Regions from separate parts of the Shinella sp. S4-D37 genome, predicted to be linked through region 2. Evidence: predicted binding sites of a transcription regulator. Region 2 holds the regulator's gene; each other region holds the start of a gene.
The links. The regulator PhoB, encoded in region 2, activates phosphate uptake and scavenging genes when phosphate is short. The targets are predictions, from matches to a motif close to TGTCATNNANCTGTCAT.
Positions count from the first base shown of each region.

Region 1: the regulator PhoB is predicted to act here: its motif matches at 6,402-6,418, upstream of phnC (phosphonate ABC transporter ATP-binding protein).
Region 3: the regulator PhoB is predicted to act here: its motif matches at 5,200-5,216, upstream of AB3G45_RS15000 (LTA synthase family protein).

Region 1 covers NZ_JBFNXL010000003.1:41,704-49,325, reverse strand. The annotation lists gene AB3G45_RS04250 (class I SAM-dependent methyltransferase) at 1-353, shown strand, start outside; gene phnF (phosphonate metabolism transcriptional regulator PhnF) at 331-1,086, opposite strand; gene phnG (phosphonate C-P lyase system protein PhnG) at 1,194-1,664, shown strand; gene phnH (phosphonate C-P lyase system protein PhnH) at 1,664-2,272, shown strand; gene AB3G45_RS04230 (carbon-phosphorus lyase complex subunit PhnI) at 2,277-3,377, shown strand; gene AB3G45_RS04225 (alpha-D-ribose 1-methylphosphonate 5-phosphate C-P-lyase PhnJ) at 3,374-4,258, shown strand; gene phnK (phosphonate C-P lyase system protein PhnK) at 4,255-5,031, shown strand; gene phnL (phosphonate C-P lyase system protein PhnL) at 5,034-5,741, shown strand; gene AB3G45_RS04210 (DapH/DapD/GlmU-related protein) at 5,738-6,352, shown strand; gene phnC (phosphonate ABC transporter ATP-binding protein) at 6,504-7,352, shown strand; gene phnD (phosphonate ABC transporter substrate-binding protein) at 7,433-7,622, shown strand, end outside.
Region 2 covers NZ_JBFNXL010000005.1:3,296,449-3,304,070, forward strand. The annotation lists gene AB3G45_RS23655 (O-succinylhomoserine sulfhydrylase) at 1-63, shown strand, start outside; gene apaG (Co2+/Mg2+ efflux protein ApaG) at 190-582, shown strand; gene AB3G45_RS23665 (Hsp33 family molecular chaperone) at 596-1,588, opposite strand; gene argF (ornithine carbamoyltransferase) at 1,786-2,697, opposite strand; gene AB3G45_RS23675 (aspartate aminotransferase family protein) at 2,725-3,915, opposite strand; gene AB3G45_RS23680 (GcrA family cell cycle regulator) at 4,339-4,875, shown strand; gene phoB (phosphate regulon transcriptional regulator PhoB) at 5,016-5,699, opposite strand; gene phoU (phosphate signaling complex protein PhoU) at 5,720-6,448, opposite strand; gene pstB (phosphate ABC transporter ATP-binding protein PstB) at 6,491-7,306, opposite strand; gene pstA (phosphate ABC transporter permease PstA) at 7,320-7,622, opposite strand, start outside.
Region 3 covers NZ_JBFNXL010000005.1:1,558,321-1,565,942, forward strand. The annotation lists gene AB3G45_RS14980 (class II 3-deoxy-7-phosphoheptulonate synthase) at 1-319, shown strand, start outside; gene AB3G45_RS14985 (GFA family protein) at 445-840, shown strand; gene AB3G45_RS14990 (pilus assembly protein TadG-related protein) at 868-2,589, opposite strand; gene AB3G45_RS14995 (TadE/TadG family type IV pilus assembly protein) at 2,592-3,014, opposite strand; gene AB3G45_RS15000 (LTA synthase family protein) at 3,236-5,140, opposite strand; gene AB3G45_RS15005 (NAD+ synthase) at 5,458-7,152, shown strand; gene AB3G45_RS15010 (GGDEF domain-containing protein) at 7,288-7,622, shown strand, end outside.

The DNA of each region.
Region 1 (7,622 bases), on a different contig from region 2:
GCATGCTGAAGCCCGGCGGCATCCTGCTGTTCTTCGACGGCGACTGGTCCGCGCCGACCCGCCTTGGGCGGCTGGCGAGCCGGGCCATCGCCCTCATCGACAAGGTGATCGGCTCCGATCCGCACTATGACGGCGCGATGAGCGACCGGCACGCCGGCATCATGCAGCGTCTGCCCTTCGGCGACGGGCTCACCGTCGAGCGCGTGCTGCCGCTGCTGGCGGCGGCGGGTTTTCGCGATATGACGGTTCGCTCGCATGCGCCGATCGCCAAGGCCCAGCGTCGCACGGCGGACCTGCGCAACAGGCTGCGCACCCTGCTTTACCGCCGCTTCATCCTCTGCTGCCGGAAGTAGCCCCGTCCAGCTCCGGCTCCACCGTCAGTTTGACCCGGTCGGCGGCAAAGCGCGTGCGGGAGAACTGGATCGGAACGCCGTCGAGATCGGTATTGACGGCCGTCGCCACGAGGATGATGGCCCCCGGCGAGAGCTTGAGGTGGCGGATATCGTCGCCCTCGGCATGGATGGCGGAGATTTCCGTCGATCGGCGCACATAGTCGGACACGCCGAGTTCGCGAAACGACGCCGTGATCGAGCGCGTCCTCTCATAAGCCGTGTCGATCCCGCTGAACCGGTCGGCCGGGAAATAATGCGTGCCGCAGGAAACCGGGCGTCTGTCGGCGCTGTTGACGGTTTCGAGACGGAGGCAGGGCGTGCCGGGCGCAAGGCCGAGCGCCGCGGCGATCGCGGCGGGCGCCGCCTCCGTCGCGGCCGCCAGCAACCGCCCTTCCAGATCGCGCGTCTGGTCGCCGAGCCCTTGTGAAAAGCGCGTGCGGCGGGAGATGGGAAAGCGCAGGCGGTCGCGCCGCTCGATGCGCGTGCCGATGCCCTGGATCGGCCTGACGATGCCTTCCTCCGAAAGCGCCGCCATGGCGCTGCGCACCGTGTGCCGGTTCACGCCGAAGCGGCCGGCCAGCACCGTCTCCGGCGGCATCATGCCGGTTTCGTCGAAATCGCCGTTGTTGATCGCAAGGCGCATGCGGTCCGCGATCTGCCGCCAGAGCGCCACGCCCGATTGCCGTTCCACCATTTCCGCCCCCGCCGAACTGCATTGTCACACCCTTGTCATTCCGCCCGATTAAGACGAAACTCAAGATGTTCGGTTGTCTAGATTAATAGACATTTGGAGATGAGGCAATGGCATCCATTCAGAAATCCGCGGAGCCCACCGCGACCGGCGCCCGGCAGAGGGCGATGGGCCTGCTTGCGAAGGCGAGCCGGGCCGAACTTCATGCGGCGTTCGAAGCGCTCGCCGACAAGCCGGACGCCCGGCCGGTGCGCGGCCCGGAGACGGGCCTCGTCATGGTGCGCGGGCGCATAGGCGGCGGCGGGGCGCCGTTCAATCTCGGCGAGGCGACGGTGACCCGCGCGAGCATCCGTCTCGACGACGGCACGGTCGGCCACGGCCAGGCGCTCGGCACCGATGGCGCCAAGGCGCGGCTTGCGGCGATCTTCGACGCCCTCTTCCAGCAGCCGGCCCACCGGGCCGGGGTGGAGACGCTGCTTGATGGGATCGCCGCGCGCCTCGCCGGCGAGGATGCCGGGAAGGCACGCCAGACCGCCGCCACCCGCGTCGATTTCTTCACCATGGTTCGCGGAGAGGACTGATGACATTGGATACGCTCGCCTTTGCCGGCGGTTTCAAGGAACCGGTGTTCGAGGCCCAGGCCGTCTTTCGCACGCTGATGGACTGCATGGCCCGCCCGGGCACGATCGGCACGGTGGACGCGACGGTCGCGCCGCCCGCGCCGCTGAATGCTGCGGCCGGCGCGCTCGCGCTGACGCTTTGCGACCACGACACCGCCGTCTGGCTGACCCCTGCGCTTGCGGCTTCGGCGCTGCCGGCCTGGCTCGCCTTCAATGCCGGCGCGACCGTCACCGACGCGCGGCAGGATGCCCGCTTCGCCTTCGTCGAGGAGGGCGCGATGCTGCCGAACCTCTGCCTCTTCGCGCAGGGCACGCAGGAATATCCGGATCGCTCGACGACGCTGGTCGTCGAGATCGACGCCTTCGAGGGCGGCCGGCCGCTCGTGCTGCGGGGGCCTGGCATCCGCAGCGAGGCGGAGATCGCGCCCGTCGGCCTGCCGGACATGTTCGCGCATTTCTGGTCGGAGAACCGGCAGGGATTTCCGCGCGGCGTCGACGTGATCCTCGTTGCGGGCAAAAGCATCCTCTGCCTGCCGCGCACCACACTCATCAGCGTGAAGGAGGCGTAGACCCATGTATGTTGCCGTCAAGGGTGGCGAAGCCGCCATCTCCAACGCCCACCGCCTTCTCGCCGACCGCCGCCGCGGCGACCGTTCGCTGCCGGCCATCGGCATCGAGCAGATCGTCGCGCAACTCGGCCTTGCCGTCGACCGCGTGATGGCCGAAGCCTCGCTCTACGACCGCTCGCTCGCCGCGCTCGCCGTGCGCCAGGCCCGCGGCGACATGATCGAAGCGATCTTCATCCTGCGCGCCTATCGCACGACGCTGCCGCGTTTCGGTTATTCCAGGCCGGTCGAGACGGGCGACATGCTTGTCGAGCGCCGTGTCTCGGCGACCTACAAGGACCTGCCGGGCGGCCAGCTTCTCGGCCCGACCTTCGACTATACCCACCGCCTGCTCGATCCGTCGCTGCTCACCGACGAAGCGGTCGATGCGCCGCTGGAACGCGAGGAGGCCGGCGAGCCGGTCATGCGGGTCTCCGACATCCTCGCGGGTGAGGGCCTCGTCGAGGAGGACGGCAGCCTGCCGGACGGCCATGTCGCCGGCGACCTCACGCGCGAGCCGCTGGAATTCCCGATGGCGCGGGACCTGCGCCTGCAGGCGCTCGCCCGCGGCGACGAGGGCTTTCTGCTGGCGCTCGGCTATTCCACGCAGCGCGGCTATGCCCGCACCCATCCCTTCGTCGGCGAGGTGCGCATCGGCGAGGTCGAGGTGGAGCTGGACATGCCGGAACTCGGCTTTTCCGTCTCGCTCGGCCGCATCCAGGTGACGGAGTGCCAGATGATCGCCCAGTTCAAGGGATCGGCGAAGAACCCGCCCCAGTTCACCCGCGGCTATGGCCTCGTCTTCGGTCAGAGCGAGCGCAAGGCCATGGCCATGTCGCTGGTCGACCGGGCGCTGCGCGCGGAGGAATTCGGCGAGGACATCGTCGCCCCGGCGCAGGACGAGGAATTCGTCATCTCCCATTCCGACAACGTGCAGGCGACCGGCTTCGTCGAGCACCTGAAACTCCCGCACTACGTGGATTTCCAGGCCGAACTCGATCTCGTGCGCCGCATGCGGCGGGAATACGAGGCCGCGCAGAACACCGATCTTCCGGAGGCCGCAGAATGAGCACGGCACAACTGGCGACCTACAATTTCGCCTATCTCGACGAACAGACCAAGCGCATGATCCGCCGGGCGATCCTGAAGGCGATCGCCATCCCCGGCTACCAGGTGCCCTTCGCCTCGCGCGAAATGCCGATGCCCTACGGTTGGGGCACCGGCGGCGTGCAGGTGACGGCGGCGATCCTCGGCCCCGACGACGTCCTCAAGGTCATCGACCAGGGGGCGGACGACACCACCAACGCCGTCTCCATCCGCGCCTTCTTCCAGAAGGTCGCCAATGTGGCTGTGACGACGAAGACGCGGGAGGCGACGATCATCCAGACGCGCCACCGCATTCCCGAGGAGAGGCTGACGGCCGGCCAGACGCTCGTCTACCAGGTGCCGATCCCCGAACCGCTCCGCTTCCTCGAACCGCGCGAGACCGAGACGCGCAAGATGCATGCGCTGGAAGAATACGGCCTGATGCATGTCAAGCTCTATGAGGACATCGCCCGCAACGGCCATATCGCCACGACCTACGCCTATCCGGTGAAGGTGGAGGGCCGCTATGTGATGGACCCGTCGCCGACGCCGAAATTCGACAATCCGAAGATGCACATGTCCGAAGCGCTCCAGCTTTTCGGCGCGGGCCGCGAAAAGCGCATCTACGCCGTGCCGCCCTATACCGAGGTCGTCAGCCTCGATTTCGAGGACCATCCTTTCGAGATCCAGACCTTCGACAAGCCCTGCGCGCTGTGCGGCGCGGAGAATGTCTATCTCGACGAGGTGGTGCTCGACGACAAGGGCGGGCGGATGTTCGTCTGCTCGGACACCGACCATTGCGAGGAACGCTGCGCGAACGGCCATCGCGGCTCTCTCGCCTATGACAAGGAGGCCGCACGATGACCGACACCTCGCTTCTCAAGGTCCGCGACATCTCGAAATTCTACGGTGCGCGCATCGGCTGCAAGAACGTTTCCTTCGATCTCTGGCCAGGTGAAGTCCTGGCAATCGTCGGCGAATCCGGCTCCGGCAAGACGACGCTGCTCAATTGCCTCGCCACCCGCCTGATGCCCTCCTCGGGCTCGGTCGAATACCGCATGCGAGACGGCGGGATGCGCGATCTCTCGCGCATGAGCGAGGCGGAGCGCCGCTTCCTGATGCGCACGGACTGGGGCTTCGTGCACCAGAACCCGGCGGACGGCCTGCGCATGGCCGTGTCGGCCGGCGCCAATGTCGGCGAGCGGCTGATGGCCGTCGGCGAGCGCCACTACGGCAATATCCGCGCGACCGCCGGCAACTGGCTCGGCCGCGTCGAGATCAGCACCGACCGCATCGACGACCAGCCGCGCGCCTTTTCCGGCGGCATGCGCCAGCGCCTGCAGATCGCCCGCAACCTCGTCACATCGCCGCGCCTCGTCTTCATGGACGAGCCGACGGGCGGCCTTGACGTCTCGGTTCAGGCCCGCCTGCTCGATCTCCTGCGCGGCCTCGTGCAGGACCTCGACCTGTCCGTGATCATCGTCACGCACGACCTCGCCGTCGCCCGTCTCCTCTCGCACCGCATGATGGTGATGAAGGATGGCGTCGTCATCGAGCAGGGGCTGACCGACCGCGTGCTCGACGATCCGCGCGAAGCCTATACCCAGCTCCTCGTCTCCTCCATCCTTCAGGTGTGACCATGGCTACTCCCCTCGTTGTCTCCGAAGTCGCGAAGAGTTTTACCATGCATCTTCGCGACGGCATCCGCCTGCCCGTCATGTCGAATGTCGCCTTCTCGGTGAAGGCGGGCGAATGCGTCGTGCTGGGCGGCCCGTCCGGCATCGGCAAGAGTTCGCTGCTCAAGATGGTCTACGGCAACTATGCAGTCGACAGCGGCCAGATTCTCATCGAGCACGGCGACCGCCTGCTCGATCTCGCGGCCGCCGATCCGCGCACGATCCTGTCGGTGCGCCGCGCGACGCTCGGTTATGTCAGCCAGTTCCTGCGCACGGTGCCGCGCGTCGCGGCTGTCGACGTCGTCGCCGAGCCGTTGACGGCGCGCAGCGTCGAGGCCGCCGAGGCGAGGGCGCTGGCGGAAGCGATGCTGGCGCGCCTCAACCTGCCGCGCGAACTCTGGCAGCTGCCGCCGGCCACCTTCTCGGGCGGCGAGCAGCAGCGCGTCAACATCGCCCGCGGCTTCATCACCGATCACCGCATCCTGCTGCTCGACGAGCCGACCGCCTCGCTCGATGCGAAGAACCGCGCCGTGGTCGTCGAGATGATCGCGGAGAAGAAGGCCGCCGGTGTCGCGCTTCTCGGCATCTTCCACGACGAGGACGTGCGCGAGAAGGTTGCCGACCGCATCGTCGACGTCTCCGCCTTCTCGCCGCGAAAGGCCGTCGCATGACGAGGCTGTCCGAAACGCCGCTGATCCATCCGACCGCCGTCGTCTCCGACACGGTGCTCGGCCGCTACACGGAGATCGACGAGAACTGCCGCGTCAGCGAAGCGGAGGTCGGCGACTACTCCTACATCATGAACGGCGGCTCCGTCTGGTGCACGACGATCGGCAAGTTCGCCAACATCGCCGCCTCGGTGCGCATCAACGCGACGAACCATCCGATGTGGCGCGCGACCCTGCACCATTTCACCTATCGCGCCAACGACTATTGGCCGGACGCCGACCGGGAGGCCGGCTTCTTCGAATGGCGGCGCGATCATCGCGTGACCATCGGCCATGACGTCTGGATCGGCCACGGATCGACCATCCTGCCGGGTGTGACGATCGGCAACGGCGCCGTCATAGGCTCGGGCGCGGTCGTCACGAAGGACGTCGAGCCGTATATGGTCGTCGGCGGCGTCGCGGCTAAAGTCATCCGCGAACGCTTCCCCCGAACCATCGCCGAACGCATGGAAAAACTCGCCTGGTGGGACTGGGATCACGCCCGGCTGCGCACGGCTCTGGACGACTTTCGCAAACTTGACACAGTAGGCTTTCTCGCCCGTCACGAGGGGTAGGCGGCGCCTCGCGAAGCCGGAAATCCGGGTCTGTGGACTGTTATCTTCCCGACATGAAACTGACATTGCCCCTTCATCAACAGCGTTTAGAGCCAGTCCCGAAAACGACACGGCCCCCCGGGGTCGGCCACGGAAATCAAAGGGATTCGCCATGTTCCGACTGAAGAACGTCACCCGCCGTTTCGGCGAGCGCACCGCGGTCGCCGACGTGACCTTCGACATCCCGCAGGGCCAGATGGTCGGCGTCATCGGCCGCTCCGGCGCGGGCAAGTCCACCATGCTGCGCATGATCAACCGCCTTGCCGACCCGAGCGAGGGCACGATCCATTTCAACGAGGTCGAAGTGTCCTCGCTGCGCGGCGCGGCCCTTCGCAACTGGCAGCGCGACTGCGCGATGATCTTCCAGCAGTTCAACCTGGTGCCGCGCCTCGACGTGCTCACCAACGTGCTGCTCGGCCGCCTCAACCATCGTTCGACGGCCATGAGCATCCTCAATCTCTTCACCCGCGAGGAGCGCATCATGGCGATCGCCGCGCTCGAACGCCTCGGCATCGAGCAGACCGCGCTCCAGCCCGCCGGCACGCTGTCGGGCGGCCAGCAGCAGCGCGTGGCGATCGCCCGCGCGCTGATGCAGAACCCGAAGATGCTGCTTGCCGACGAGCCGATCGCCTCGCTCGACCCGCTCAACGCCAAGATCGTCATGGACGCGCTGCGCGACATCAACGAGCGCGAGGGCATCACCGTCATCACCAACCTGCACACGCTGGACACGGCGCGCGCCTATTGCGAGCGCATCATCGGCATGTCTGCCGGCCGCGTCGTCTTCGACGGCCCGGCGCGCGACCTCGATGCCGAAGCCGTGCGCATGATCTACGGCACCGGCGCTGACGGCGCCGGGATCGACGAAAGCATGACCTCCACGGCGATCCGCAACCCGGCCCGCCAGGACAACGCCAAGGAATCCGCCAGCCTGACACCGCTGGCACTGGCCGGCCTTTGAGCCGACCGGGATCGCAGGGCCCGCGTGAAGGGTCATCGTTTCAAAGAGCCCGGCAAAGCCGGTCAAACAGGAGAAAGACCATGCTGAAGAAAGCTCTTCTCGGCGCCGTCGCGCTCATCGCGCTCGCCGGCCATGTGCAGGCCGAAAACCTCAAGGAATTCCGCGTCGGCATCATCGGCGGCGAGAACGAAGCCGACCGCCTGCGCAACTACCAGTGCCTCGGCGATCACCTGAAGGCCGAACTCGGCTTCGAGAAGGTCTCGTTCTTCC
Region 2 (7,622 bases):
ATCGAGGACGGCGAGGACCTCATCGAGGATTTCGCGCGGGCGCTTTCCAGGGTCAAGTCCTGACCCTTTCGCCCCACCGACGGACAAATACGGAAGCACCGGCCGATCAGGCCGGTGCTTTCTTTGCTTATCCTTGACGAAACCACATTCGTGTACAATAGCAGAAGCTAATCAGTTCAAGGCTTGCCCATGTATCGTGCGCTGACCCGCGACATCGAAGTGACCGTAGAGCCGTATTATCTGGCCGATCAGTCCGATCCCGACGACAGCCGCTACGTGTGGGGATACCGGGTGGTCATCGCGAACCATTCCGATGTCGCCGTGCGCCTGATGACGCGCTACTGGCACATCACCGACCAGAACGGCCAGGTCGACGAGGTGAACGGCCCGGGCGTCATCGGCGAGCAACCCGTTCTGCGCCCCGGCGATACCTACGAATATTCCTCCGGCTGCCCGCTCGAAACGCCCTCGGGCATCATGTTCGGCCGCTACCGCATGGAGGCGGAGAACGGCGAGGCCTTCGACGTCGCCATCCCGGCCTTCTCGCTGGACACGCCCGGGCAAGCGCGCACGCTGAACTGAGGGAGGACGCCCTTTACTGCGGCAGGACTTCCGCCGTCTCGAAGCGGTAGGTCGTCGAGCAGAATTCGCAGGTGACCGCGATCTCGCCCGTCTCGTCGGCCGTATGCGCGATCTCCTCGGCGCTGAGGCCGGCGAGGACGCCCTTCAGCTTCTCGCGCGAGCAGGAGCAGCGGTCGAAGACCTGCTGCGGCTGGTAGACGCGCACGCCCCGCTCGTGGAAGAGGCGGAAGAGAAGCCGCTCGGTGCCGACATTGGGATCCGTCAGCTCGTCGGCGTCGATCGTCTCGACCATGGCCTTCGCCTCGGCCCAGTTGTCGTCGTCGTCGATCTTGTGGCCGGCTTCCTCGCCGTCGCCGCCCGGAAGATCGGCCTGGCGCATGCGCTCGGGCGCCTGCGGCAGGAACTGCGCGACCATGCCGCCCGCCCGCCAGCGATGGCGCGCCTTGCCGGCCGCATCGCGGTCGTAGAGTTCGGCGACACCGAGGCGCACCTTGGTCGGGATCTGCTCCGACTGGCGGAAATAGACGCCGGCGATCTCTTCCAGCGTATGGCCGTCGAGTGGCACGATGCCCTGGTAGCGCTGGGTATACGCGCCCTGGTCGATGGTGAAGGCGAGGATGCCCTTGCCCAGAAGCTCGTGCGGCTCCGTCGCGCCGGCCGCGACCGCCGCGTCGAGCGCTTCCTGGTCGAAGCGGGCATAGGCGCGCACGTTTTCCGGGGCGGCGAAATCGGCCACCAGCAGGTCGACGGGGCCGTCGCCCTTGGTCTGGACGATCAGCTTGCCCTCGAACTTCAGCGAGGTGCCGAGCAGCACGGTGAGCGTGATCGCCTCGGCGAGCAGCCGCGCGACGGGCGCGGGATAATCGTGCCGGCCGAGAATGCCGTCGAGCATCGGGCCGAGCTGGACGGCGCGTCCGCGCACGTCGAGGCCTTCCACCTGGAACGGCAGCACCTGATCATCGCCGGCAAAGCCGGGTTCGCCGAGTTTCAAGGCATTTTCCGCCATCATCATTCCGCTCCTTGCACGCTTCGGCGCCGCCGGGGCCATCGGCCCGGCCTGCGTCCGACAGGCGTCTATCGTGATATCGCGCTCGCCCTTGCTGATCATTCCATACCGGGCGGGCATGCACCAGAGAAAGCGCCTGGCGGCGCTCCGTGGTGGCCCCTAGATCGTGTCGCCGGCGACGCTTTTCAAGATCGTCATCAGACGACGCCGAAGCACCAGGCGAGGATCGACTTCTGTGCGTGAAGGCGGTTTTCCGCCTCGTCGAAGACCACGGACTGCGGGCCGTCGATCACCTCGTCGGTCACTTCCTCGCCGCGGTGGGCGGGCAGGCAGTGCATGAAGAGCGCATCCTTGTCGGCGCGCGCCATCAGCTGCTTGTTGACCTGGTAGGGCTGGAAGATGTTGTGGCCGCGCGCGCGATGCTCCTGGTTCATCGAGACCCAGGTGTCGGTGACGACGAGATCGACGCCGTCGACGACGCTGTCCGCATCATGCCCGAGCAGGATGTTGCCGCCATTGTCGCGCGCCCAGTTCAGGATCTTGTCGTCGGGCTCGGAGCCCATCGGCACGGCCATCTTCATCGTGTAGCCAAAGCGGGCGGAGCCTTCCACGAAGGAATGCAGCACGTTGTTGCCGTCGCCCGTCCAGGCGAAGGACTTGCCCTTCGCGGAGCCGCGATGCTCCTCGAAGGTCATGACGTCTGCCATGATCTGGCAGGGATGGGTGAGATCCGTCAGCGCGTTGATGACGGGCACGGTGGCGTGCTCGGCAAGCTCCAGCAGGCGGGCATGGTCCGTCGTGCGGATCATGATTGCATCGACGTAGCGCGACAGCACCTTGGCCGTGTCGCCGATCGTCTCGGCGCGGCCGAGCTGCATTTCCGTGCCCGACAGGAACAGCGTCTCGCCGCCGAGCTGGCGCATGCCGACGTCGAAGGAGACGCGGGTTCGGGTGGAGGGCTTCTCGAAGATCATCGCGAGCATCTTGCCGGCGAGGGGCTTGGCTTCGGTGCCGGCCTTGCTGGCGGCCTTGCGCGTGTGCGCATCGTCCATGATGACGCGCAGATCGCTTTCCGAAACGGCGGAAAGGTCGAGAAAATGCTTGGCCATGATGTGTCCTGTCTGTCCGTTCGCTGCTTACGCGGCCTTGGCGGCCGTGAGTTTTTCCGCCGCGCGCTCGATGCGGGCAAGTCCCTCGCGCGCCTCTTCCGCGGTCACGGTCAGCGGCGGCAGCAGCCGCAGCACGTTGTCGCCTGCCGGCACGGCGAGCAGGTTTTCCGCCCGCACGCCCTTCAAGAGGTCGGCGACCGGGATCTTCGCCTTGATGCCGAGCATCAGGCCCTCGCCGCGCACGTCCTCGATGACGTCGGGGAAGCGATCCTTCAGCGCGGCAAGGCCCTGGCGGAAGACGAGCGCGACGTCGCGCACATGTTGAAGGAACCCCTCCTCCAGCACCACGTCGAGCACGGCGTTGCCGACGGCCATGGCGAGCGGATTGCCGCCATAGGTGGAGCCGTGCGTGCCGGCGACCATGCCGGCCGCCGCCTCGTTCGTGGCAAGGCAGACGCCGAGCGGGAAGCCGCCGCCGATGCCCTTGGCGATCGCCATGATGTCGGGCGCGACCCCCGCCAGCTCATGGGCGAAGAGGCGCCCCGTGCGGCCGACGCCGGTCTGCACCTCGTCCAGGATGAGCAGCAGGCCGTATTCGTCGCAGAGCTGGCGCAACTCCTGCATGAACTCCTTCGAGACCGGGCGCAGCCCGCCCTCGCCCTGCACCGGCTCGATCAGGATGCCGGCCGTCTCCTCGGTGATCGCATCCTTGACGGCCGCGATATCGCCGAAGGGAACCTTGAGGAAACCCGGCGCCTTGGGACCGAAGCCCTCGATATACTTCTCCTGTCCGCCGGCGGCGATCGTCGCGATCGTGCGGCCGTGGAAGGCGCCTTCGAAGGTGATGATATGGAACTTGCCGGGATGGCCCTTGGCGAAATGGTAGCGCCGGGCCGTCTTGATCGCGCATTCCAGCGCCTCGGCGCCCGAATTGGTGAAGAACACCTTGTCGGCGAAGGTGGCCTCCGTCAGCCGGCGGCCGAGGCTTTCCTGGCCCGGGACCTCGTAGAGGTTCGACAGGTGCCAGACCTTGTCGGCCTGGTCCTTCAGCGCGGCGACGAGATGGGGATGCGCATGGCCCAGCGAATTGACGGCGACGCCGGCGGCAAAATCGAGATATCGCTCGCCATCTTCGGCGATCAGCCACACGCCCTCCCCGCGCGTGAACCTGAGCGGCGCACGCATGTAGGTTTCATAGAGCGGCGCGACATCGGCCATGCGCGGATCCTCCGAAAAGAGATGCGGAAAAACAGGAATGCGGCTTGACTTTTCCAGCCTTTAGAAAAACCAAAAGCCGCCTTTCGGCGGCATGCCGCACTATCGGCATTTCGTACCGGGATGTCAACAAAATCGCGGCCGAAATGGCGCTGAACATCCCGCAAGGTGAGGATTCACGGCGCGCACGGAAGGTGTCTCTATCGAGTCACACCCGACCAGCAAGTTGGGGAAAACTCCGAAATCGATTCGCCCGGATTCCAGCGACTCTTGTCACAGAGTCCCCCGGTCTCTAGGTTAAGGACCAATTACTAGACTGCATGCGGCGGAACTAGTCAGCAAGAGAGTTAGGGCGCTCAGGTTCCGGACCCGTCCGGAGCACGACGAGGGATTCCCGCATCCTGGGCGCCGAGCGGAGACGAAAACATGAACTGGACAGACGAGCGCGTTGAGAAACTCAAGAAGCTCTGGAGCGAGGGCCTGAGCGCGAGCCAGATCGCGGCGCAGCTCGGCGGCGTCAGCCGCAACGCCGTCATCGGCAAGGTGCACCGGCTGAACCTGCCCGGCCGCGCCAAGGCCGGCGGCACCCAGGCCGCGGCCCGCCCGAAGCGTCCGGCCCCGGCGACGCCGCGCCCGTCGACCTTCGCAGCCCGCCCCGTCGCCGCCCGCGCCGTCGTCCGTCCCACCGGCAACACCATTGCCAAGGAAGAGATCGACGTCGATTTCGAAGCCCAGGTCGAAACCCTTCCGGTTCCGGCCAACGGCAACAACGTGGTCGTGCCGATGTCGCGGCGGCTGGAGCTGACCCAACTCACCGAGCGCACCTGCAAGTGGCCGATCGGCGACCCGCTCAACGACGACTTCCATTTCTGCGGCAACGAGTCCCCGGACAACTCGCCCTACTGCACCTACCACCAGCGCCTCGCCTACCAGCCCTCGGCCGAACGCCGCCGGATGCGGTAGGTTTTCCACGGCAGAACATGCGATGCGGGCCCGGAAGGGCCTGTTTTCGTTTGGGACGCGGGATGAGGGGCGGACGGCACCCCGGAACGCAAACAGGCCCCTGAGGGCCCATTTCCGTCCTTGGGAGGAATCCCGTTCGCTCAGGCTTCCAGCGAATAACCGGCGCCGCGGACCGTACGGATGACGTCCTGCATGTTGGCGAAGTTGAGCGCCTTGCGCAGGCGCCCGACATGCACGTCGACGGTGCGCTCGTCGACATAGATGTCGTGCCCCCAGACGCCGTCGAGAAGCTGCGAGCGCGAGAAGACGCGGCCAGGCGAAGTCATCAGGAACTCCAGCAGGCGGAACTCCGTCGGACCGAGGCGGACCTCGCGGGTGCGGCGATGGACCCGATGGGTCTCGCGGTCGAGTTCGATATCGCCGCAGCGCAGCACGGTCGAAACCACCTCGGGCTTGGCCCGGCGCAGCATCGCCCTGACGCGGGCGACGAGTTCCGGCGTCGAGAAGGGCTTTACGACATAGTCGTCCGCGCCGGTGGCAAGGCCGCGCACCCGCTCGCTCTCCTCGCCGCGCGCCGTCAGCATGATGATCGGCAGGCGCTCGGTTTCCGGGCGCTGGCGCAGGCGCCGGCACAGTTCGATGCCGGAGACGCCCGGAAGCATCCAGTCGAGGATGAGGAGGTCCGGCATGCGCTCCTGCAGGCGCATCTCGGCCTCGTCACCGGAGAGGATCGTATCGACCTCGAAACCTTCCGCTTCCAGATTGTAGCGGAGGAGGACGCTAAGCGCCTCCTCGTCTTCCACGACGGCAATTCTGGGCACCATGAAGCTGAACCCTACTCTGTTTACTCGGACGCGTCGGCAACGCCGGCCGCGACAACGGAGGTCGAGGTGTCGTCCTTCGGACGCTCGCCCTCCGGCTGCGAGCCGGTCGCCATGTAGTAGATGGTTTCGGCGATGTTGGTCGCGTGGTCGCCGATACGCTCGATGTTCTTGGCGCAGAACAGGAGATGCGTGCAGGGCGTGATGTTACGCGGGTCTTCCATCATATAGGTCAGGAGTTCGCGGAACAGCGAGGTGTAGATCGCGTCGATCTCATCGTCACGCTCGCGGATGGCTTTCGCCTTCTCGATCGAGCGGGTGGCGTAGACGTCGAGCACTTCCTTCAGCTGCATCAGCGCCAGTTCGGCAAGATGCTCCAGGCCGCGGGTGAGCTTGCGGGGCATGCCCGAGCTCTGCACGGCGATGACGCGCTTGGCGGTGTTCTTGCCGAGGTCGCCGACACGCTCCAGCTCGGCGGCGATGCGGATCGCGCCCATGATCTCGCGCAGGTCCGCGGCCATCGGCTGGCGCTTGGCGATGGTGACGATCGCCTTGTCGTTGATCTGGCGTTCGGCCGTGTCGAGGATGACGTCCTCGGAGATGACCTTCTGGGCCAGCGCCGCATCCGTCGTGACGAGGGCGCGGACGGAATCGGCGACCATCTGCTCGGCGGTGCCGCCCATTTCGGAGATGCGGCGGGAGAGGTACTTCAGTTCTTCGTCGTAGATGGAGACGATATGGGTCGATGACATGGCTTTGTCCTTGATGCGCTCGGGTTCAGGTAAGACGGGGCGTCAGCCGAAGCGGCCCATGATGTAGTCCTGCGTGCGCTGGTCGTCCGGGTTGGTGAACATCTTGTCGGTGTCGTTCTCCTCCACGAGGTTGCCGAGGTGGAACATGGCGGTGCGCTGCGAAACGCGGGCCGCCTGCTGCATCGAGTGCGTCACGATGACGATGGTGAAGTTGGCGCGCAGCTCGTGGATCAGCTCCTCGACCTTGGCGGTGGCGATCGGGTCGAGCGCCGAGCAGGGCTCGTCCATCAGGATGACTTCCGGGCTGACCGCCACGGCGCGGGCGATGCACAGGCGCTGCTGCTGGCCGCCGGAAAGGCCGGTGCCGCCTTCCTGCAGGCGGTCCTTCACCTCGTTCCACAGACCCGCCTTCTGCAGGCTCTGCTCGACGATGGCGTCCATCTCGGCCTTGGTCTTGGCAAGGCCGTGGATGCGCGGGCCGTAGGCGACGTTCTCGTAGATCGACTTGGGGAACGGGTTCGGCTTCTGGAAGACCATGCCGACACGGGCGCGCAGCTCCACGACGTCGATCGCCGGATCGTAGATATCGTCCGTGTCGAGCGTGATGCGGCCGGTGACGCGGCAGCCGTCGATCGTGTCGTTCATGCGGTTCAGCGTGCGCAGGAACGTCGACTTGCCGCAGCCGGACGGGCCGATGAGCGCCGTCACGGTGTTTTCACGGACGTTCAGGTTGACGTCGTAGAGGGCGCGCTTGTCGCCGTAGTAGACCGACACGTCCTTGCCGATCATCTTGTAGGAAATGTCGTTCATTTTCTTGTCCAGCGCTTTCTCGACTGCTGCTTCTGACATCATGTTCATAGGATCGATCCTTCTACCAGCGCCGTTCGAAACGGCGGCGCAACAGGATGGCGCCGACATTCATGAGGATGAGGAAGATGAGGAGCACGATGATGGCTCCGGAGGTGCGCTCCACGAAGGCGCGCTCGGCCTCGTTCGCCCACATGTAGATCTGCACCGGCAGGGCCGTTGCCGGGTCCATCGGCGTTGCCGGCATGTCGGCGACGAAGGCGACCATGCCGATGAGGAGCAGCGGCGCGGTTTCGCCCAACGCATGCGCAAGACCGATGATCGTGCCCGTCAGGATGCCCGGCATGGCGAGCGGCAGGACATGGTG
Region 3 (7,622 bases), 1.7 Mb from region 2:
GATGCACGGCAACACGATCACGCTCAACAACTACAAGACCCGTCCGTTCGAGCGGATCCTGTCGGAGGTCGAAAGCTTCTTCCAGATCCACCGCGCGGAAGGCACGCATCCGGGCGGCATCCATATCGAGATGACCGGCAACGACGTGACGGAATGCACCGGCGGTGCGCGGGCGCTGTCGGGCGACGACCTCGCCGACCGCTACCACACGCATTGCGATCCGCGCCTCAATGCCGACCAGGCGCTGGAGCTCGCCTTCCTTCTTGCCGAGCGCATGAAGGGCGGCCGCGACGAAAAACGCATGGTTGTGAACGGCTGATCGCCTTCCGTTCATGCTTCGTCTCCGTAGATTAGCGGAGCTGATGCAAGCATTCAGGAATGTGAAATTGACAGGACCGGGCCGGCTGGCGAAGCTGGCCCGGTTTTTCGTTGGGGGGAGAGTTTATGGGTGAGGATCATACCGGCCACTGCCTGTGCGGCGCGGTGCGCTTTCGGACCAGCGGGCCGCTGCGCGAGGTGATCGCCTGCCATTGCAGCCAGTGCCGGCGCCAGACCGGGCATTTCTACGCGGCGACCAACGTGCGCGACGAGGCGCTGGCGGTCGAGGGCGGGGAGAACGTCACCTGGTATCGGGCGAGCGACACGGCGGGACGGGGCTTTTGCCGCACCTGCGGCTCGGCCCTGTTCTGGAAGGGCGACAATACCGACTATACCTCGATCATGGCCGGCACGTTCGACCAGCCGACCGGGCTGGCCATCGGCAAGCACATCTTCTGTGCCGACAAGGGCGACTATTACGAGATCGAGGACGGCGTGCCGCAATATGCGCAGGGCCATTGAGGCGCGCCGCTTCTTTCCGGACCTCTTCTACTGCACCAGCGCCGGCCGCCGGCAGGAGACGCCCGTCACGCGGATATCCGCCTCGCCGATGCGCACGCCGGCGACGACCAGGAGGTTGTAGAGCAGGTCGTCGACCGCCGGTGTCGCGGCGGCGAGCGTGCTGCCGAGCGATGACGCGATGCCCGGAACGCCGATCGACAGGCCGAGCAGCTTTACGTCGATGTCGAGGTCGAGATTGCCGAACAGGGTCCGCACGGCAGAGGTGAGGGTATGCCGCGTCGAGACGGATTTCGTCGTCCCGTTGGCGATCTCCGTCGGCGTGTAGGTGAGGCGGGTCCTGCCGAGGTTCTTCGCCTCGGCATGGGCGATCGCCTCGATGCCGAGGAGGGCCGAATCGACGATTCGGGCCTTCACGACGCGCGCCTCGTCGGAAAAATCCGAGAGCACGGACGGATCGACCGTGCCGATGGCCACCTCGGCGACGCCCGGCACCGCATCGATCACCACATTGGCATTTGCCGGCGTGCCGCCGAAGCAGCGGATATCGCTGAGTTTGGCCTCCGAGGCCGCGACCTCGACATAGAGCGGCAGCTTGATGCGCAGGCCGGCGAGCGCGGCAAGGCCGTCTATGCCCACCTCGACGGAAAGCCGCGTCTGGGCGCTGCGCACCGCGCTGCCCGGTTCGCCGAGCCGGTGCGCGGGCGTTTCCACCGGCGGCTCGCCGATCGCAAGGTTCACCCTGACCGCGGCAAGGCCGGGCACGGCCGTGCCGAGGTCGAGCGCCACCTGGTTCGTGCCGTTGGCGAGCGCGGCCGCCGATGTGATCATCTGCAGGGCGTTGATCGACATTTTCCAGTCGCCGCCCGTCGCCACCGCAAGACCCTTCTTCGGATCGAGGTTGAGGATGCGCGAGAGGGGAAGCTTCACCCTGCTGCCGGCCGTCGCCTGCTCGATGAGCCGCAGCGCCGAGCGCACCGGCCCGGACAGGCCCTCCACGGCGCGCATGGAGGCGAGGAGCTGCGGCATGGTGATGCCGGCCTCCAGCACGTCCTCATAGGTGCCGGCGGTCAGGTCGAGGTCCGTCGCGACCGCCTTCAGGAAGGGATGGACGGAAATGTCGGTATCGACCAGCGCCCGGTAATCCATGACCTTGAGGGAGAGGTTGGTGCCGAGCATTTTGCCGAGCACGGCGTTCAGGATGCCGTCGTTGAGGCTGGCAAGCCGCGTGCCGATGGAAAAGGCCGCCGTCTTGGAGCGGGCGGCCGCGCCGGTCGCCGACAGCAGCGGCGGATGGGGCGTGAAGAGCGTTGCGACGAAGAGGTCCGAGGCGCGGGTCAGCGTCACGCGCGCGGCGTCCGCATCGGCGCTTGCCGGCTTGAAGCGGTCCTCCGGCGCAATGTCCGGATCGGCGGTGTAGCGACCGCGCTCGACGAGCGCGGTCGCCGGCGTCGCCCTGGAATTGATCGCCGTGACGACCGCCGGGATGGTGGTGCCGTCCGTGCCCGTCACCGCGACGGGGAGGTGGTTGAGCGCGAAATAGCCGGCCGCGGATTTCTCCGCGCTGGCGATATCGGCGGCGGCGGCGATGGCGGCAAGGTCGGCTGCGGCCTGCAACTGGCGCTGCTGCACGGTGAGGTAGCCGTAGTCGACGCCGAGGGCGAGCGAGAAGATCAGCAGCGGCAGGCTGATGGCGGCGAGCGTGCCGATATTGCCGGCGCGGTCGGGAAGGAGGGCGCGGGGGCGTCTCATCGTCACAGCCCTCCGACGCGCACGGTGGAATAGCGCTCGATCCTCTGGCTCGGCAGGGCGAAGGTGAAGAGGTTCCAGATCGGCAGGTCGCCGGAATCATAGACGATCCTGACGGTGAACTGCTCCGGGTTGGACGGGTCGTCGGTGACGTCCACCTGCATCCGGGCGCGGTCGAGGAAGGCATAGTCGAAATGCGAAGCGTTGAGATAGTGGTTGACCAGCAAGATGCGTTCGGCCGGGTTGAGGCCGGCGACTGCGGTGCGGGCGGCATCGGCCGCCACCTGCTGTACCGCGTGGGTGACGCTGAGATAGATGCCGTAGGCGATCAGCGTGAAGAGGATGAGGAAGAACAGGGGGGCGATGATCGCGAATTCCAGAGCCGACGTTCCGGCTCGGTCCTTTATCAGGTTCGGCAGCGTGCGCATGACGTCTCCTCCTTGGGACTGTCCGCTGACAAGGTCTTCGCGCCTCTCACGGAGGTGCATCCATACGGTGCGCCTCGCGGGTTAATTTTCTCCTATTAATTGAATTATATCAATTTAATATATGTAGGGTTGCAGCCGATTGTCTTCCTCGGCCGCGACGGCGCAGGCCGTCCGGCCGTTGCGGTGTCCCGCAAGGCTCAGGAGCGGCGTTGCGAGGAAAATCAGGAGCCTGCGGCCATCAGTTCCGCGTGGGAATTGAAGAAGCGCTCCAGGCCGTACTGCTTGCCGAACATGATGTCGTGCTGCAGGAAGCGGAAATCGCGCACCAGCGGGTCGATCGTCTTCTGGCGCGCCCAGCCGGCCGTGGCGCTGCCCTTGGCGTCGATCAGCATGTAGCGGTCGATGACGCGCAGCCTGTCGTGCACCGCGCCGAGGAAGCCGGTGTAGTAGGGATGCTCGAAGCCGGCTTCCTTGAGGACATGGTAGGAGAGGAAGGCCGGGCTGATCGTGCCGATCTCCTTCTGCGCACCCGTCTTGTTCGACCAGATGACGAGCGGGGTCTCGTGCTCCCTCTTCATCTGTTCGGCAGAACCCTTGCGCGAGGCGGTGACGCTCTTCATGTAGCCGGAATTCTTGTAGACCGTGTTGAGCGGCGGCAGGTGGTCGCCGAAGACGACGATGATCGTCTCGCGGTCGCGCGCGCTCGCCCAGTCCATCAGCATCTTCAGGCTGCCGTCGGCTTCCTTGACGCCCTGGGCGTAGCTTGCCAGCATGCGGTTTTCGCGGGCGTCGAGCCTGCCGTCCACCTCGATGTCGGTCTTGGCGTAGCGGCCGTCGTCATAGGGGCCGTGGCCCTGCAGCGTGACGGTGAAGAAGAAGAACGGGTCTTCCTGCATGTCGGCCTGGCGGATGAGTTCGCGGGTCAGCGCCTCGTCCGAGGTGAAGTTGCCGCGTTTTGCGAGCGGCGGCATCTTGTCGACGTCCTTGAAGGTCTCGAAGCCGAAGGCCTTGTAGACGCTGGTGCGGTTCCAGAACCAGCCGGAGAAGGGATGGATGGCGCGCGCCGTGTAGCCTTCCGCGCGGAAGAAGGTGGCGAGCGACGGGATCGGCTTGCGAACATATTGCTGGTAGGGGATCGAGCCCGTCGGCAGGAAGGCGTTGGAGAAGCCCGTCAGCGCCTCGAACTCGACATTGGCGGTGAGGCCGCCGAATTCCGGCGAGAAGACGTTGCCGCCCTGGTTTTCGCGGATGACGGGCATCGGATCGGCCGAGAGCTTCACGCTGTCAAGGCGCGTCGGATCCCACAGCGATTCGCTCATCACGACGATGACGTCGGGCTTGGAGCGGTGCGTGGTGCCGGCCGGCATGGGCTTCGAGGGGATCTTGTCGATCGCCTCGGTCATGTAGCCGGCGGGGGCCTGCACATTGGCCATCGGCAGGTTGATGGCGAACGCCATGACGAAGCCGTTGTGGCGATAGTTCTCCGCCTGGTCCCACATGATCGGGAAGACCTTCAGCCGGTCGCGCATCCAGGAGAACTCGTTGTAGTCCATGATGGAGACGAAGCCGGCCAGAAGCGGCAGCGCGACGGCAAGCCGCGTCAGGCGCTCCTTCCCCGTCAGCGGCCGGAAGCGGCGCCAGGCGAAGACCCAGAGGCTGACGAGGCCGACGACCGAGGCGAGGACGGCGACGGCGAGGAGGGCGGCCGTCCACGGCCGGTCCTGCACGAGCACCGGCATGAGCTCCAGGATCTGGCGGCCGAAGAGCAGGTCCGTCGGATAGAGCGGATCGGTGAGGAACACCTGCTTCTGCTGGGAGATGATGCCCATCAGCACGACGAGCGGCGAGACGAGCAGGACGGCCTTGTGCTGGCGGCCGATCAGCGCGTCCACGGCGAGGTACAGCACGAAGAAGACGCCCGTCGTGGACCAGGCGGGCTGTTGCAGATTGGTGAAATAGTTGCGCACCTGGGCGAGCGAGCCGCGGGTGATCCATTCGACGACGAGGACGGTGAGGAACGCGAGAAGGGCGGAAACGGCCAGCGAACGCAGGACGGCAAGCGCCTTGGCGTGGCGTGCGAGGAAGCCCGCCGAGACGGCGCGTTCTTCGGTTGCATCGATTGCCACGGCTGCGGAGGTGAACAGGGCCAAGGCCGTCTCCAGATTTCATGAAAGTTTCGTGTATCTGTCATACGGATGTCATCTTGAACAGAAGATGAATGGTTTCGAGAACGTTCGTCCCCCGCTTTGGTTCCCCCTTCGCCGGGCGCCGTCGTGCCGGGAACCCTTTGAAAACCGGGGGCTTGCGCCGAAAGCGCCGGCAAAGGCGCGGCGCTTCATTCCCAAACCGTCCGTCATGCTCTAAAGAGCTTGTCGACTGTTCGAGAGTGCGACAGCGACGCGCGGCCGCAGGCTCGGACACCAGAGGAGATGGGTCCGCAGACATGACTTCCGATCGAGACATGACAGATCAGGGCAGGGCGACGCTGCGCATCGCGGTTGCGCAATTGAACCCGACCGTCGGCGACATCGCCGGCAATCTCGCCAAGGCCCGCGCCGCCCGCGAGGATGCCGCCCGGCAGGGGGCGGACCTGCTTCTGCTGACCGAACTCTTCATCTCCGGCTATCCGCCGGAAGATCTCGTGCTGAAGCCGGCTTTCCTGAAGGCCTGCCGGCGCGCCGTCGACGATCTTGCCGCCGACACCGCCAGGGGCGGTCCCGGCGTCGTCATCGGCTTTCCGAGGCAGGACGAGACGGGGCGCTACAACGCGGTCGCCGTCCTCGACGGCGGCAAGGTGATCGCCGTGCGCGACAAGGTGGACCTGCCGAACTACGGTGAATTCGACGAAAAGCGCGTCTTCGACCAGGGCGCGATGCCCGGTCCCGTCAATTTCCGCGGCGTGCGCCTCGGCATTCCGATCTGCGAGGATATCTGGGGCGATCTCGGCGTGTGCGAGACGCTGGCCGAGAGCGGCGCGGAAATCCTGCTGTCGCCGAACGGTTCGCCCTATTATCGCGGCAAGGTCGATATCCGCCACCAGGTCGCGCTGAAGCAGGTCATCGAGACCGGCCTGCCGCTCATCTACGCCAACCAGCTCGGCGGCCAGGACGAGCTGGTCTTCGACGGCGCCAGCTTCGCCTTCAATGCGGACAAGTCGCTCGCCTTCCAGATGAGCCAGTTCGAGGAGACGATCGCGCTGACCACCTGGAAGAAGCGCGCCGACGGCTGGGTCTGCGACGGCGGGCCGGCGTCGCGCATTCCCGAGAGGGAGGAGGCGGACTACCGTGCCTGCCTCCTCGGCTTCCGCGACTACGTCAACAAGAACGGTTTCAAGAATGTCGTGCTCGGCCTGTCGGGCGGCATCGATTCGGCGATCTGCGCGGCGATCGCCGTCGACGCGCTCGGCGAGGAGCGGGTGCGCTGCATCATGATGCCTTACCGCTACACCTCGAAGGATTCGCTGAAGGATGCGGCCGATTGCGCCCGGCTGCTCGGCTGCCGCTACGACATCGCGCCGATCGAGCCGCCGGTGACCGGCTTCCTCGCCTCCCTCTCGGAACTTTTCGAGGGCACGGAGGAGGGCATCACCGAGGAGAACCTGCAGAGCCGCGCGCGCGGCACCATCCTCATGGCGGTCTCCAACAAGTTCGGCTCGATGGTCGTGACCACCGGCAACAAGTCGGAAATGTCGGTCGGCTATGCGACGCTCTATGGCGACATGAACGGCGGCTTCAACCCGATCAAGGACCTCTACAAGATGCAGGTCTACGCGATCTCGCGCTGGCGCAACGGGCATGTGCCGCCGGGGGCGCTCGGGCCGACGGGCGAGGTGATCCCGCAGAACATCATCGACAAGGCGCCCTCCGCCGAACTGCGCCCCAACCAGACCGACCAGGATTCGCTGCCGCCCTATCCGGTGCTCGACGATATCCTCGAATGCCTGGTGGAACTGGAGATGAGCACCGAGGAGATCGTCGCGCGCGGGCATGACGCGGCGACCGTGCACCGCATCGAGCACCTGCTCTACATCGCCGAATACAAGCGCCGCCAGTCCGCGCCGGGCGTCAAGATCACCCGCAAGAATTTCGGCCGCGACCGGCGCTATCCGATCACCAACCGCTATCGCGACCGCAGCTAGGGCCGCCGGGAAGCGGGGGCGGATGAAATTAAGCATTCGCTCACCAGGCCGTTTAAGCGATTTTTGCCGTCTGTCCGCTAGCCTTCGTTCAACAATGCCGGGGAAACCGGCGGGGGGCAGCGGGCAGGGAAACGGATGACGGACAAGACGCAGGCTGGCCGCGCGAGGCGGCGACGTGGGGTTGGTTTGGCGATACGGGCGGCGGCGGCGATGATCGTCCTGCTGTTCGGCGTCGCCAATTATCTCGTGCTCGACCATGCGATCGAGCGGGCCGACAGCTTCGTCGCCCAGACCGAGCGCACGCTGGTGCGCAACGAGTTCAGCCACCAGATCGACCAGGTGGTGCAGTACCAGAGCCAGATGTCCTTCTGGGACAAGACCTTCGAGGAGCTGAAGGCCGGCATGCCGGGCGATGTCTTCGTCAGGGACCAGATCCGTGACTGGATGTGGTCCGATTTCGGCTTTTCCTG